One region of the Micromonospora sp. NPDC047557 genome, then DNA from elsewhere that is predicted to be linked to it. Evidence: riboswitches for the same ligand, from Rfam matches in the RefSeq annotation. Region 1 holds a riboswitch; each other region holds the start of a gene.
What was found. Region 1 has a riboswitch for cyclic di-AMP ahead of ACGGAQ_RS04010 (coiled-coil domain-containing protein). Riboswitches for the same ligand answer to the same signal wherever they lie in the genome.
Positions count from the first base shown of each region.

Region 1 (5,159 bases):
CGCGTCGCCACCGACGATCCGGCCGTCCGCCGGCACCCGACCCCCGGGCCGGACAAGCACCACGTCGCCCACCCGCAACGCGCCGACCGGCACCGGCTCGGCCTGCCCGTCCGCCGCCACGCGCTCGGCCTCGTCGGGCAGCAGCGCGGCCAACGCCGCCAGCGCCCCCCGGGCCTGCCCGATGGCCTTCATCTCCTGCCAGTGCCCGAGCAGCATGATGGTGACCAGCGCGGCCAACTCCCACCAGAAGTCCAGGTCGAAGGCGCCCAGGCTGGTGGCCAACGACGCCGAGTACGCCACCGTGATCGCCATCGTGACCAGCAGCATCATTCCCGGCGCCCGATCCCGGATCTCACGCACCGCACCGACCAGGAACGGCCAGCCACCCCAGAAGAAAATCACCGATCCGAGCACCGGCCCGACCCAGGAGCGGCCCGGAACGTCCCACCGGAGCCCGAGCCCGTCCACCACCAGATGGCTGGTCAGCACCACCGGCAGGGTGAGCACCAGGCAGACCCAGAACCGGCGGCGGAACATCGCCGGGTCGTGGCCGGCGTGCTTGTCGTGGCCGGCGTGCCTCTCCGCGCCGGCGTGCCTCTCCGGGCCGGCGTGCTGATCGTGGTCGACCGGCGTCGCGTGCTGGCTCTGGTCGGCGGCCTGCTCAGGGGCGGGCTCGGACGCGGGCATGACTCCAACATGCCGCTCCGGCCGACGCCACGCGGGCGGTTCGACCATCCGACACTCCGCCACGACCTGCGACACCCGGTCCGGCTGGCTAGCATTCCGGCGATGGCCTACCGGACCCCACCGCCCAGAAGGGCACCGGCGCCGCCACGGCGCGGCGCTTCCGCCGACCGGCCGCTCCGACGGCTCACCCTGTGTGATCACCGGGTCGCCAGCCGGCAATCCGATGCACCCGGCACCGCGTTCCTCCGGCGGAGGTGAACCGACCGGCCCGTCGGCACGTACCCCGCACCGGATCGTTGGGAGTTCTCGCATTGGGTTCCGACCACAGCCGTACCGCTCCGCCCGTCCCACCCCGGGTCCGGCGGATCCTCGTCGCGACGGTGGTGCCGCTCTTTGTGGCCACCGTCGTCGCCGCCGTGGTGCTCTGGCCACGGGACGGGTCGCCGCAGACCGGCGGCGGCACGGACGCGCCGCGCCACCACGGCACGGTCACCCGGGTGGTGACCGAACCCTGCCCACCGTCGGCCAACCCGGAGGGCACGCCGGCCACCGGGCCGTGCGGGACCGTGGACGTACGGATCGAGGACGGGCCGAGCGCCGGCCAGCAGGTGCGCACGCCCGTTCCCGCCGGGCCCGGCGCTCCGCGGGTCGAGGTCGGCGACGACGTCGTTCTGGTCGAGCTGACCGACCCGACCGATCCCGCCACCAGCAGCTGGAACATCGCCGAGCATCAGCGCGGAAAGCCGCTGGTGTGGCTCGCGGTGGTCTTCGCCGCCGCGATCGTCGCGTTCGGCCGGTGGCGGGGCCTGGCCGCGCTGGCGGGGCTGGCCGCCAGCTTCGCCATCCTGCTCACCTTCGTGTTGCCGGGCATCAGCGCGGGCCGGTCACCGCTGCTGGTGGCGGTGGTCGGCGCAGCCCTGATCATGTTCGTGGTGCTCTACCTGACACACGGAGTGACCGCGCAGACCTCGGTCGCGGTGCTCGGCACCCTGGGCAGCCTGGTGCTCACCGGCGTGCTCGCGACCATCGCCACCGCCGCCACCCATCTGACCGGCTTCGGCAGCGAGGACGCCACCACGCTGTCGATGTTCCAGGCCGATGTGGATCTGCGCGGCCTGCTGCTCGCCGGGATCATCATCGGCTCACTCGGCGTGCTCGACGACGTGACCGTCACCCAGGCCGCCACCGTCACCGAGCTGGCGAACGCCAACCCCGGCCTGAGCCGGCTGCAGCTCTACCGGGCGGCCACCCGGGTCGGGCGGGCGCACATCGCCTCCACGGTCAACACCATCGTCCTGGCGTACGCGGGCGCCTCCCTTCCGCTGCTGCTTCTGCTCACCGCCGACACCCGCCCTCTCGGGCAGATCCTGACCAGCGAGTTCCTCGCCCAGGAGATCGTCCGCAGCGCGGTCGCCACGCTCGGACTGATCGCCGCCGTACCCCTCACCACCGGGCTGGCCGCCGTGGTGACCGCAGCCGGGTCGACGCCGGCGCAGGACGCGGCCGCCGACGTCCTGACGCCGCGCCCCCGTCCGGACCGGGCGGAGGCACTGGCCGCCCTCAGCTCCCCGCCAGCGGGTCGGCCGGACGGGCCCGACCCGGAGCGGAGCGCACCCCCATCCACCGCCACCACCGGGTGGCCAGAGCCGAACAGGAGCACGGATACGGCATGGTGACACTCCTCAGCGTGACCGGATCGGGCCTGCGCCCTGAGAACCGCGTCACTGGTCACTCAACGCCATGGCGAAATGACGCTTTTAGTCGGCCTCGGGACGTAGCTCAGGCGGTGGACTCTCGGGTAACCTCGCTGCCGGTCACCGACGAAGGCGCGCAGCGGCGCCTGCGGTGCCACCGCCTAATCGCCAACCGGCGAGCCGGGGACCCAGGCACGTGGGGTGAATCCGCGACAGCGGTAGGGGCCACTTCCGCCCCGAACCCGTCAGCTAACCCGGTCGGCGGTCGACGGAAGGGAACATTGTGACGGCACCCCTACGCCGCTGGTTGACACCCGTGGTGGCCGTGCTCGCTGCGCTGACCGTGTTCGCCGGGCCCCTCCCGGCCCACGCCGCCCCGACGACCCCCGCACCGTCCGGGCACGAGGAGGAAGACGAACCCAAGCTCCTCAACGACGTCATCGAGCAGACCAACCGGGACTACGTGGCGGCCAAGTCCAAGCTGGACAAGTCCAAGAAGCGGCAGCTTGAGCTGGCGCTGGAGGTCGAGCGGGCCAAGGCCGACCTGGCGGCGCTGGCCCCGCAGGTCGCGCAGATCGCCGCCCAGTCGTACCGGACCGGACGGATCGGCGCGATGGCGATGCTGCTGGAGAGCGACGCCCCGGACTCGTTCGTCCGACGGGCTGCGGCGCTCGACGAGATGAACATGGTCAACGAGAAGAAGCTCGCCGAGGTCAACGCGGTCAAGTCCCGCGCCGAGCAGGCCAAGCTGGCCCTCGACGCGGAGGTCCGCGAGCAGCAGAAGCAGACCGCCCTGATGGCGAAGGACAAGCGCGACGCGGACAAGGCGCTCGCGCTGGTCGGCGGTCAGGGTTTCACCGGCGGTCTGGTCGACGCCGTCTCGCCGGTCGCCCGGATCGGCCCGGGTCGCACCGCCGACGGCGACTGGAAGCCCGAGTCCTGCAGCGAGGACGATCCCACCACCTCCGGTTGCGTCACGCCGCGCACTCTGCACGCGTACAAGGAGGTCAAGCGGGCCGGGTTCAACCGGTTCGTCGGCTGTCACCGCAACGGTGGCCCGTTCGAGCACCCGAAGGGCCGCGCCTGTGACTGGTCGTTGCAGAAGAGCGGCTTCAGCCCGTGGCACAACAACGACACCCGCATGTACGGCAACAACGTCGCCGCGTTCCTCATCCGCAACGCCGACCGCCTCGGCATCTACTACGTGATCTGGAACCGGCAGATCTGGTTCCCGGCGACCGGCTGGAAGTCGTACAGCGGACCGTCGAACCACACCGACCACGTGCACATGTCGCTGCTCTGACCCGGTGCCAAGAAGTCGAGGGCCGTCCCGCATCAGGCGGGGCGGCCCTCGTCGCGTCAGACGGCGGAAATCGCCGGGGCGGTCCGCGTCAGGCGGCGGAAGCTGCCGGGTCGTCCAAGGCGCCGGGCGTGTCGAACGTCGCGACACCCACCGGTACGGGGGTGACCGGGCGCACCGCACCGGCGGCGAGCCGGTACGACATGCCCACCACCGCACACCGCCCCTGCGCCACCTCGTCGGCCAGCACGGGCGACTGCCCGAGCAGCGTCTCGACGGTCTGCGCGATGTGGATGTCGACGATGCCGTCGATGTCGTCCACGCCCTCGGCGGTGGCACGTCGCAGGCTGGGCAGCACCGCGTCGACCACCGCGGGAAGGTGCCCCGGCGGCGCGACGCCGGTGGCGGCGGCCTCACGGGCGGCCTGCACGGCACCGCACGAGTCGTGGCCGAGGACCACCACCAGTGGCGTGCCGAGCACGGTCACCGCGTACTCCACGCTGCCCAGCACCTCCGGGCCCGCGGTGTGCCCGGCCGTACGGACCACGAAGAGGTCGCCCAGCCCCCGATCGAAGATGATCTCAGCCGCCAGGCGGGAGTCGGAGCAGCCCACGATCACCGCGAACGGGTGCTGCCCGTCGGCCACGGCGGCCCGGTGCCCGGCGTCCTGGTTGGGGTGGCGCGGCGCCCCGCTGACGAAGCGTCGGTTGCCCGCGGTCAGCTCGGCGTACGCTCGGGCCGGCTCGGTCGGCGTCGGCGCTCGATCGGCGGCCCGCTGCGGGCCCGGCTGCCCGCCAGGCGTACCGGAACGGCTCATCCCCGCACCTCGTCTCCACGCGTTTGACCTGCTCAAGAGGCTTTTCAGCCGGGCCGGCGGTGGGCGCTGGCTCGGGCTCCACGGTCACACGCACCGCAAGATGCGTCAAGATATGCGTGATTTAGATTTCATACGTTGACCCCCGAACCGGCCCTCCGGCCGTGGGGACCGGGCCGGTCCGTCGGCACCTGGCCCGACCCTCCGGCGGGCACGGAGGTGGGGCGGACAACCGGAGAGGCGGCTCCACCATGACGAGCGCGGCGACGGCCGGAGGCGGCCGGAACTGGACGTTCCTCACCAACCACGGGCATGTGCTGCTGGCCATCGCCCGTGATCCCACCGCGCGACTGCGCGACGTGGCGGCCGAGGTGGGCGTCACCGAACGGGCCGCCCAGGCGATCGTCGCCGACCTGGAGGCCGGCGGTTACCTGCATCGCACCCGGGTGGGGCGCCGCAACGAGTACACCCTGAACCCCGCCGGCCGGTTCCGGCACCCCGCCGAGGCCGACCGCCAGGTCGGCGACCTGCTCGCGCTGTTCGCCGAAGCACCCGCCGACGACGTCGCGTCCCGGCCCTGACCGGCGTCATCCCACGCCGGCTTCGAGCGGCGACCCGTTACCCGCCCTGACCGTCGTCATCGCCCCCCCCCGCTGAGCGACGT
Region 1 is NZ_JBIDDK010000001.1:865,957-871,115, forward strand. It holds gene ACGGAQ_RS04000 (copper-translocating P-type ATPase) at 1-687, opposite strand, end outside; gene ACGGAQ_RS04005 (YibE/F family protein) at 999-2,363, shown strand; cyclic di-AMP (ydaO/yuaA leader) riboswitch at 2,530-2,660, shown strand; gene ACGGAQ_RS04010 (coiled-coil domain-containing protein) at 2,665-3,684, shown strand; gene ACGGAQ_RS04015 (carbonic anhydrase) at 3,773-4,498, opposite strand; gene ACGGAQ_RS04020 (MarR family winged helix-turn-helix transcriptional regulator) at 4,747-5,076, shown strand.

Region 2 (5,159 bases), 510 kb from region 1:
CGGCGGCGTTACGCCAGCGCGCCAACTTCCGGGCGGGCGCCGGCGCCACGACGCTGGCCACCGTCACCATCCCGGTGGTGGTGCACGTGATCCAGGAGAACAGCACCCGGGCTGGCGGCAACATCCCGGACTCGATGATCACTTCGCAGATCAGCGTGCTCAACCAGGCCTACGCGGGCGGCACCGGCGGCGCTGCCACCGCGTTCGCCTTCCGGCTCGACAAGATCAACCGGGTGACGAACCCGGCCTGGTACCCGATCGTCAACGGCTCGTCGGCGGAGCGGTCGATGAAGTCGTCGCTGCGGGTGGGCGGCAAGAACACGCTCAACCTCTACCTCGGTGAGCTGAGCGACGGCCTGCTGGGCTGGGCGACCTTCCCGCAGCAGACCCTCAACACCATGGACGGCGTGGTCGCGCTGAACGAGTCCCTGCCGGGTGGCACCGCCACCAACTACAACCAGGGCGACACCGGCACCCACGAGGTGGGCCACTGGCTGAACCTCTACCACACCTTCCAGGGTGGCTGCGGCGGCTCCGGTGACAGCGTCAGCGACACCCCGGCCGAGGCGTCGCCGGCGTACGAGTGCCCGACCGGGCGGAACACCTGCTCGGCGACCGGCCTGGACCCGATCACCAACTTCATGGACTACACCTACGACTCGTGCATGTACCAGTTCACCGCGGGGCAGGCGAGCCGCATGCTGACCGCGTGGAACGCGTACCGCGCGGCGTAGCTCTCCTCGCGTACACCTGGTGCCGGCTCCGTCACGACGGAGCCGGCACCGGCGTTTTGTGGGACAGCAGGGCCGTGGTCAGGCGGCCGTGCACTGGACGTCACGGCTGCGGCGGGCCGGGCGGGTCGGCGGTACGGCGAGAGGCGCGGCCGGTGCGGGCGGGGCTTGCGGGTCCAGCCAGACCCGCACGGCCGGGCGGCTCGGGGTGACACCCGGAACGCCGGCGGCGTGCTGCTCGCGACGGGTCAACATCGCCACGTCGACGGTGAACTCGAACAGCCGCCAGTCGACCTGCGGCTCGGCCCGGGCGCTCTGCGCCAGTCGGGCCACCTGGACCGGGTCGGTGACCGGCCAGGCGTGGCCCGCCACGTACGCCTCGTCGTCGCTCTCCTCCGGAGGGAACGAGTGCAGCGCATAGCGGCCGTCCCGTTCGAGGTCGCGGCGCTTCGGCGAGTCGATGATGAAGCAGAACAGACCCTCGTCGGTGATGACCGGGGAGACCGGATGGACCCGGGGCCCGCCATCGGCGCGGACCGTGGCCAGGTAGCCGAAGCCCGGCCCGTACTGCTGCAGGAGAACGCGGATCCCGTCGGCGAGGCGGGGCTCGTCGGCGGCGAATTCGGACCAGGAAGCCATGCCGGCATTCTATCGAACAAATGTACGAGCAGCGACCTCGACGCGCTGGTCACCGGCACCAAATCCGGCCGATCCGGCCGACGCGGCTATGGTGGTCCGATGCTGCTCTCCGACCGTGACCTGGTCTCCGAGATCAAGGCCGGCACGCTGGGCCTGGAACCGTTCGAGCCCACCCTGGTCCAACCGTCCAGCATCGACGTACGACTCGACCGGCTGTTCCGGGTCTTCAACAACCATCTCTACACCCACATCGACCCGGCCATGCAGCAGGACGACCTGACCTCGGTGGTCGAGGTACCCGACGGTGAGCCGTTCGTGCTGCACCCGGGGGAGTTCGTGCTCGCCTCGACGCTTGAGGTGATCTCACTCGGCGACGAGCTCGCCGGCCGGCTGGAGGGAAAGAGCTCACTGGGCCGCCTCGGCCTGCTCACCCACTCCACCGCCGGGTTCATCGACCCGGGCTTCTCCGGTCACGTGACGCTGGAGCTGTCCAACGTCGCGAACCTCCCGATCACCCTCTGGCCGGGCATGAAGATCGGCCAGCTCTGCATCTTCCGGCTTTCGTCGCCGGCCGAGCACCCGTACGGCTCGGTGGTCTACGGCTCGCGCTACCAGGGTCAGCGGGGGCCGACGCCGAGCCGCTCCTGGCAGAACTGGCGTGCCTGGCCGACCCGATAGACAGCGGACGACGAGGGCCCGCCGCGGCGAGATCGCGACGGGCCCTGCTGCGTCCCGCGTTGGTCAGCCGGGGCGGCCGTAGCTGTGGATGGGCCCGTCGTCGACCTTCTTCATCTTGACGGGCACACCGGCCTGGGAGGCGTGCACCACCCAGCCGTCGCCGACGTACATGCCGACGTGGTGGATGTCGCTGTAGTAGAAGACCAGGTCGCCGGGGCGCAGATCGCCCCTGCTGACGTTCTTGGTCACCCGGCTCTGCGCGGCGGCGTTGTGTGGCAGCGACACACCGGCCTTCGCCCACGCGGCGAGCATCAACCCGGAACAGTCGTACGAGTTCGGACCCTCGGCACCCCACACGTACGGCTTGCCGATCTGGGCGCAGGCGAACTTGACCGCCGTGCCCGCGCCGCCGCCGGGGTAGCTGGCCGGGCAGGGCGCCGGACGCAGCGGACCGCCGCCACCGTTGCCGTACACCTTGAGGCGCAGCTTCTGCAGCCGGTCGATCTCTTCGTTGATCTGCTTCTTCTTGGCCGCCAGCTGCGCTTCGGTCCGGGTCAGCTGGGCCACCATCTCGTCGAGCGGCGCCTTCTGCCGGGCCAGCTCGTCGCGGAGATCAGCGACCTGCCGGACGTCCTGCTGCTGGTTGTGGGCGAACCGGTCGAGCATCTCGAGCTGCCCGACCACCTCGCCGGGCGACCGGCTGCCGAGCATCGTGTTGACGGTCGACAGGTTCTCGCCCATGTACGCGCGCACGGCCAGCGCGCTGACCTTGTTCATCGCGGCGTCGACCTGGCGCTCCAGGGGCGCGATGCGGGCGGCGAGCGCGTCGGCCTGCCTGCGCTTGACGGCCAGGTCCGCGCGGGTGGCGTTGTGCCGTTCGATGACCGGTTCGAGCTTGTTCCAGTCGGCGTCGATCTGGCGCTCGATCTCGGTGACTGACGGATCCGCGTGAGCCGCCGTGGCGCTGCCGGTCAGGACGACGGCTACGCCGACCAGGGCGGCGAGGGCGGTGGTGAAGCGGGACCAGCGTGGACGCGGCACGGTCGACGTCGGGTCGGCCGAGGCCGACCGTTCGGACGACGGCCGCGGGGCATGGAGGGCCACCGGGGTTCCGTACTCCTTCTTCCTGACCGCCTACCGGGTTAGCTGACGGGTTCGGGCGGGAAGTTGGCGCCCTACCGCATTGGCTGCGGATTCACCCCGGGGGAACCTGGGTCCCCGGCTCGCTCGCAAGCGACTCGGCGGTGTCGGTCCGTTACCGCCCGGGATGGGCAGACCTGCTACCGGGCCGACAAATGACCAGAGTAGAGACGGCCGTTACCGATCCGCAACCCGTGCGGCCGTGACACTCCGTACCGATTGGAGGAGGTCACCGAGCGTGCGTGAAGGTTTCTTTCGATGCAGTTTGAAATATGGAAAGGTATTGACGCGGACTCCCGACCAGCGCGAAGGTGACCACACAGTTACCAGTCAAATCTAGGGGGTTCGATGGAACGTCCAACCCTGCCCGCCGGCCGGCGCGCGTCGCTCGCGGTCGCCGTGGTCATCGCCACGGCCGCCGTACCGCTGAGCGCCGGCACCGCCTGGGCCGCACCGGCCGCCGACCGTCAGCAGCAGTACGCCGCCGCGTCGACTGAGTACGGCGTGCCGACCGCCGTGCTGCTCGGGGTCTCCTACCTGGAGTCCCGCTGGGACAGCAACGCCGGCACCCCGAGCACCAGCGGCGGCTACGGCCCGATGCACCTGACCGATGCCCGCCACGTGGCCGCCCTACCCGCGCGCGGCCACCACGACGCCGGCACCGAGGATCCGCGTGGCGACGACTCCCGTGCCGTCCTGGCACCCGCGCCGGCCACGGATCCCGCGCCGGCCACCGCCGCGATGCAGACCGTCGACGCCGCCGCCGCGCTGACCGGCGCCGCCCCCGAGGCGCTGCGCAGCGACGCGACGACCAACATCCGGGGCGGTGCGGCGCTGCTGGCCGCGTACCAACGGGAGGTGGGCGCCCCGGTCGGTGCCGGCACCGACCCCGCCACCTGGTACGGCGCGGTGGCCCGCTACGCCGGCGCGGACAGCGCCGACGCCGCGGCGGCCTTCGCCGACGAGGTCTACACCACCATCGGCGCCGGCGAGACCCGCGTGACCGACGACGGCCAGCGGGTCACGTTGCCGGCCCGCGCGGTCCAACCCCAGCGTTCCTGGCTGGACCGGCTGGGCCTGCGACGACTCGCCCGCCCGGACGGGCTGGAGTGCCCGCGGACGGTCTCCTGTGAATGGATTCCGGCACCCTACGAGGCGTTCGGCGACGGCGACTACGGCAACCACGATCTCTCCGATCGGCCCGCCCGGCAGAAGATCGAGTACATCGTCATCCACGACACCGAGGCGAGTTGGGCGACCACCCTGAAACTCGTCCAGGACCCGACCTACGTGAGCTGGCACTACTCGCTGCGCTCGGTGGACGGGCACATCGCCCAGCACGTCAAGACCAAGGACGTCGCCTGGCACGCCGGCAACTGGTACGTCAACGCGAAGTCGATCGGGCTGGAACACGAGGGCTTCGCCGCGCAGGGCACCTGGTACACCGAGGCGATGTACCGGACCTCGTCGAAGCTCGTCCGGCACCTCGCGCTGCGGTACGGCATCCCGCTGGACCGCCAGCACATCATCGGCCACGACAACGTGCCCGGCACCGTCGCGTCGACCGTGCGCGGGATGCACTGGGACCCGGGGCCCTACTGGGACTGGACGCACTACTTCGATCTGCTGCACGCGCCGCGACTGGACACCGGCACCCCCGCCACCGGGCTGGTCCGGATCGACCCCGACTACGCGACCAACCAACCGGCGTTCACCGGGTGCGTCACTCCTGGAACACCCTGCGCCCCGCGCGGCTCCTCGTCTGTGGTGCTGCACACCGCGCCGTCCGCGGACGCGCCGCTTGTCAACGACATCGCGCTCCGTCCGGACGGCACCCCGAACACGATGGACGTGTCGGACCACGGGGCCCGGGCCTCCGCCGGCCAGACGTACGCCCTGGCCGGCCGGCAGGGCGACTGGACGGCCATCTGGTACCTCGGGCAACGGGCCTGGTTCCACAACCCGGCGTCC
Region 2 is NZ_JBIDDK010000001.1:1,372,196-1,377,354, forward strand. It holds gene ACGGAQ_RS06465 (zinc metalloprotease) at 1-734, shown strand, start outside; gene ACGGAQ_RS06470 (pyridoxamine 5'-phosphate oxidase family protein) at 813-1,370, opposite strand; gene dcd (dCTP deaminase) at 1,470-2,048, shown strand; gene ACGGAQ_RS06480 (NlpC/P60 family protein) at 2,112-3,152, opposite strand; cyclic di-AMP (ydaO/yuaA leader) riboswitch at 3,166-3,302, opposite strand; gene ACGGAQ_RS06485 (N-acetylmuramoyl-L-alanine amidase) at 3,537-5,159, shown strand, end outside.
Region 2: it holds a riboswitch for cyclic di-AMP, as region 1 does, so the genes downstream of both, ACGGAQ_RS06480 (NlpC/P60 family protein) here and ACGGAQ_RS04010 (coiled-coil domain-containing protein) in region 1, are expected to answer to the same signal.

Region 3 (5,159 bases), on a different contig from region 1:
CCCCGCTGATCGCCGACCGGCTCGGCGTCGCCCTGTTGGGGCTGCTCGCGGCGGTGGCCCTCGCCGCCGCGCTGACCCTGCCCGCCGTCGTGGCGCTCGTCGTCAGCCTGCTGGTGGGCGCCGGCGCCGGGGTGGTCGCGCTGGATCTGGCCCGGCGGCGGTTCCGGCCCACCGTCGGCGGTGGGCCGGTGGCCCGCGCGCTGCGCCGGCACCAGCCGGAGTTCCTGCTCTACTTCTCCGCGCCGCCCGGCTCGGAATACCAGGTCACCATGTGGCTGCCGTACCTGGAGCGGATCGGCAGGCCGTTCCTGGTCCTGGTGCGCGAGCCGGAGTTCCTGGCGCCCATCGCCGCGGCCACCGACGCGCCGGTGATCTACTGCCCCACCCTGCGGGCGATCGACGAGGCGCTGGTGCCGGGCCTGCGGGTGGCGTTCTACGTCAACCACGGGGCGAAGAACAGCCACTGCGTCCGGTTCACCCAGCTCACCCACATCCAGCTGCACCACGGCGACAGCGACAAGGCGCCGAGCGCCAACCCGGTCTCGGGGATCTTCGACCGGATCTTCGTGGCCGGTCCGGCGGCGATCGACAGGTACGCCCGTGCCGGGGTGCGGATCCCGGCGGACAAGTTCGTGGTGGTGGGCCGCCCGCAGGTTGAGTCGATCGACGTACGCCGGGAGCCGGCGCGCGGCCTCGCGAGCCCGACGGTGCTCTACACCCCGACCTGGACCGGGCACCACGCCGACGTCGACTACTGCTCGCTGCCGGTGGCCGAGGAGCCGCTGCGACGGCTGCTGGAGCGCGGTGCGACGGTGATCCTGCGGGCCCACCCGTACACGGCGCAGAACCCGGCGTCGGCACGCCAGTTGGGCCGGCTGACCGAGCTGCTGGCCGCTGACCGGGCCCGCAGCGGGCGGCAGCACGTCTTCGGCGCGGCCGCCCGGGAGCTGAGCCTGACCGACTGCGTCAACCGCTCGGACGCGCTGGTCTCCGACGTGTCCGGCGTGATCTCGGACTACCTCTACTCCGGCAAGCCGTACGCCGTGACCGACATGGGCGACGAGGGCGACCGGTTCACCGACCGTTTCCCGCTGGCCGGGTCGGGTTACGTGCTGCGGCGCGACATGTCGAATGTGGACGCCGTGCTCACCGCGCTGCTGGACACCGACCCGCTGGCCGAGGAGCGGTGGGCCACCCGCCGCCGCTACCTGGGTGACTTCCCCGCCGAGTCGTACGCCGAGGCTTTCCTGACGGCCGCGCGCCGAGAGCTGGCGCCGGCGGAGAACCTGGCCACGTCAGCACCGGTCTAGCAGCTCAGCGGTACGCGTCCAGCAGCGCCAGCACGGCGGCCGGGTCCTCCAGGTGCGCGTTGTGGCCGAGACCGGGCAGCGTGGCGACCGGCACGCCGTACTCCTTGAGCTGTGCGTCGGTGACCATCGGGTCGTGCTCGCCGCGCGCCAGCACCACCGGCACGTCGGTCGCCGCCAACAACGCGGTCAGGTGGGGCTCACCGACGGCGAACGCGGTCGTGTCCATCGCGAGCCGCCACCGGCCGTCGACCTGGCGCAGGCCGGCGTCCACCATCGGATGGTCCGGGGAGACCAGACCGGTGAGGCCGGCGACCCGCAGGTAGCGGCGGGCGACCTCGGTGCGGCTGGCGAACCAACCGACCGGGCGGGCGGCGAGCTCCGCGGCCCGGGCCAGCTCGGCGGGTGACCAGACCGCCTTGATGCCCAACCCGACCACCGCGTCCACCGGCAGCCCGGCGGCGCGGGCCGCCAGCGCCAGGCCGACCACCCCACCCAGCGAGTGGCCGAGCACCACGATGCGGTCGTCGAAGGCCAGGCCCTGCGCGATCCGCTGGGCCAGACCCTCGAAGGAGTACGACGACAGCGGGGCCGACCAGCCGTGGCCGGCGAGATCCGGCGCCAACCACCGCCCTGGCCAGTGCTGCTCCAGCAGTGGCGCCCAGGGCAGCCACACGTCGCCCGTCGCTCCCATGCCGTGCAGCAGCAGCAGGACCGGCCCGCGGCCGGCGTGACCACCCGATTCGTCCACCACGGCCGCAGTCTCCCACGGTTCGCGGCCCGGTACGAGAGCCGTCATCGGCATCGACGCGAGACGCCGCGGGCGCCGGCCCCTCGTGGGGGACGGCGCCCGCGGCGTCGTAGGCGTCAGCGCCTGGGTCAGGCGGAGTAGCCCCGGGTGGCGATCCAGTTGGCCAGGTCGATCGTGGTGATCCAGTACGCCGGGTCGGCTGCGTTGGCCGAGTCGGCGATCCGCACGGTCCGGCCGTTGTCCTTGTAGCCCACGACGGCGATGTAGTGCCCACCGCCGTAGGAGTGCCAGCCGCCATTGGTGTCGGTGGCGTCCCCGACGACGTTGGCGACCACGCCCCGGCCGTCGGTGATGGCCTTGACGACGTCGGCCTGGAGGCGGTCCATCTGCGCCGGGCTGGGCGCGCCCGCGAACATCCGGGTCTGGTACGGGGAGCCCTTCACCTCGGCGTTGAGCACCCGCGTGGTGTCCTCGGCCGAGTTGGTGCCCATCTCGGTGGTGCCCAGCTCGGCGCCGAGCTCCTCCTGCGTACGGTCGATGCCGGTGGCGCTGAGGGCGTTGCGGGTGGCCGCCGGGCCGCAGTTGTAGTAGGTGTTCTGCGCCTCGTAGTCGTAGTCGAGCACCTTGGTCGCGGGCGGCTTCGGCGGCGTCGGCTTACGGGTGAGGTCCGGGTTGCTCGTGGCCTTCGCGGCGGGCGATGCGGCGCTGGTGGCCGGGGCGGCCGTGCTCGGCGCGGCCGAGGGGGAGGCGACGCGTGCCTGGTCGCGGGACGCGATCGTGTCGCTGCGCATCTCGGCGACGGTGGTCGCGGTGTGCTCGCTGGCCGGGGCGCCCTCGGCGCCGGCGAGCAGGGCGCCGGTCGTGGTGGCGATCGCGAGGGCCGCGGCGGAGGCGGCGACGATCTGGTACGGGCGCTCGGTCGCGAGGCGACGGAGCTGACGCTGCAGGGTGTGCTTCACGGGGTCCTCCACGGTTCGGGGGGCGAGCGGCACACCGGGCTCGGCCGGTATCCGGGCAGGCGCCAGCGCGCGAACCGTGGTCCGCGGATGGTGAACCGCTCAGGGGAACGCCCGGCGCGGCCGGGCGGGAAAGGCGGTGACCCGGGGGGTCAGCTCACCGTCACAAGGCGGATGAGCGGGGGCACCGCGACGCCGTGGAGGCGGGGGAACAACCGAGGGGTGGAAAGGTGCTGCACGAGGATGGAACTCCTTCCGTCACCGCCTACCGGGTTAGCTGACGGATTCGGGCGGGAAGATCGCCCTACCGCGGGCCGTGGCTCGCGGATTCACCCCGGACTTACTGTGGGTCCCCGGTTCGTAGATCACGATTGAGCGGGTCGGCACGGCGTCGCCTCCTGCGATCGGTTACCGCACCGGACAGCACGACAGTACTGGCCGGTGCGGACCCTGCCAAGCCGCGTCCACCTGCGTAAACATCGTTTGGCACAGCAATTTCTGCGCGTATTGCCGCTGACGTGACTCGATGGGACAACCGGTTCCGGAGGCGCCGATGGGCGACAACCGGACAGGCCGCCGGCAACGCCGCCACAATCGCGGGAACAATGGCCGCCGATGGTGCCGGTCGCCCGATTTCCATCGTCCGTGACGGGCCTCACATAACAGATCGGGCTCAACCGACCCGGGCCGGACGCCAGCGTGTCACGACTGCCGAGCGCGACGCCCGGGTCGTCATGCGGCGCGACGGCGACGGGTTCGGCCGCAACCGGACCGCCGCCGCGTACGCCTCCTCGGCGAGCGTGCGTGCCGACTCGGCCGCCAGCTCGGCGTCCCGCCAGGCCGACCGCTCCCGCTCGGCAGCGGCCCGGTGGTCGGCCAGCCTCGCGTCACGGATCGCCCGGGTGAGCAGCACCTCCTGCTCGACCGGATGCCGGCGGGGATCCCAGCCGCGCCGGTGCCCGAACACGTCACCGAGCTGAGTCATGGTCAACTCGCCGCGCCAGTGCGCCGCCATCGCGGCACGGTGCAGGTAGCGCTCCCGGGCCGCGTACTCGGCCGGGGTGTGCGGGGTACGCGGGGTCGGCAGCGCCCCGGCGGCGGCGAACCGACGGGCTGCGGTGTCCGCCTCGTCGTACCGGGACCAGGCGACCTGCGCCTCTTCCTGAGTGATCAGCCAGTCAGCGCGTCGTCGCCGGGCGGTCTGCGCCGCGCGGGCCGCGGCCACGGCCACCTCTTCGGCGTAGCGGCGCAGGTCGGCGAGTTCGGCGGCGGCCACCTCCTGTGCGGTGGGCGGCGGCGGCGTCGGCTCGGAGGCGGTCGAATCCCGCTCCGGGCGGGCGACCAGCACGGCGAGAACGGTCAGCGCCAGCAGGAACAGGGCCGACCAGATGGCGGCGGCCTGGGGCACCTCGGTCAGGAACTGGTAGAAGACGACGGTCTCCATGGTCGGCACCTCGGAAGAAAGCGCGTTGCGACGGGGAAGCCGCACGAGGGTCGGTGACCCACGGGTCGGCCGGTACGGACTGGTGTGTCGACAGGTGCGGGTGGCGGGACGCTCGCTCAGGGCCTCGGTGCTCCGGCGGGGCGGCTCAGCAGCCGGTGCGGTGGTCAGTTGGCCGGCGCGGAGGTCAGTGACCCAGCGCGGGTCAGGAGCCGGTGCGCGGTCAGCGGCCCGCTGTGATCCGGTGCTCCGGTGGGGCCCGAGGAGCGCGGGCGGCCGGATTGTCGGCGCGGAGTGACCGCTCGGAGACCGCCCGCCCCGGCGTCACACCGGTCGACGTGGCGGCCAGGGTGCGCGAAGTGTCGTGCAGCGCGGGCTGCGGGTCGCCGGACCACACCGCGGCGGACTCGTCAACGGCGGCGGACTCGTCAGCGGCGGCGCTGTCGCGGGCTGCCCGCTCCTGGGTGGCGCTGTCGCGGGCGGCGGTCTGGTCGTCGTCGACGATGGACGTCGCGGGCCCGGTGCTGGTCACGGCGGCGGGTCGGTCGGGCGACGCGGGCGGCGCGACGGCGGACGTCGCCGCAGCGGCTGGCGTTGGCGACCCCGGAAGGGCCGTGGTCGCGCCGAGCGCGAGGGCGGCGATGACGGCGAGGCTGGTCAGCACCCGGGTCGCCCAGCGCGCCACCCACCACAGGGGACAGGTG
Region 3 is NZ_JBIDDK010000002.1:196,219-201,377, reverse strand. It holds gene ACGGAQ_RS08710 (CDP-glycerol glycerophosphotransferase family protein) at 1-1,310, shown strand, start outside; gene ACGGAQ_RS08705 (alpha/beta fold hydrolase) at 1,315-2,061, opposite strand; gene ACGGAQ_RS08700 (C39 family peptidase) at 2,187-3,029, opposite strand; cyclic di-AMP (ydaO/yuaA leader) riboswitch at 3,262-3,402, opposite strand; gene ACGGAQ_RS08695 (hypothetical protein) at 3,688-4,458, opposite strand; gene ACGGAQ_RS08690 (hypothetical protein) at 4,679-5,159, opposite strand, start outside.
Region 3: it holds a riboswitch for cyclic di-AMP, as region 1 does, so the genes downstream of both, ACGGAQ_RS08700 (C39 family peptidase) here and ACGGAQ_RS04010 (coiled-coil domain-containing protein) in region 1, are expected to answer to the same signal.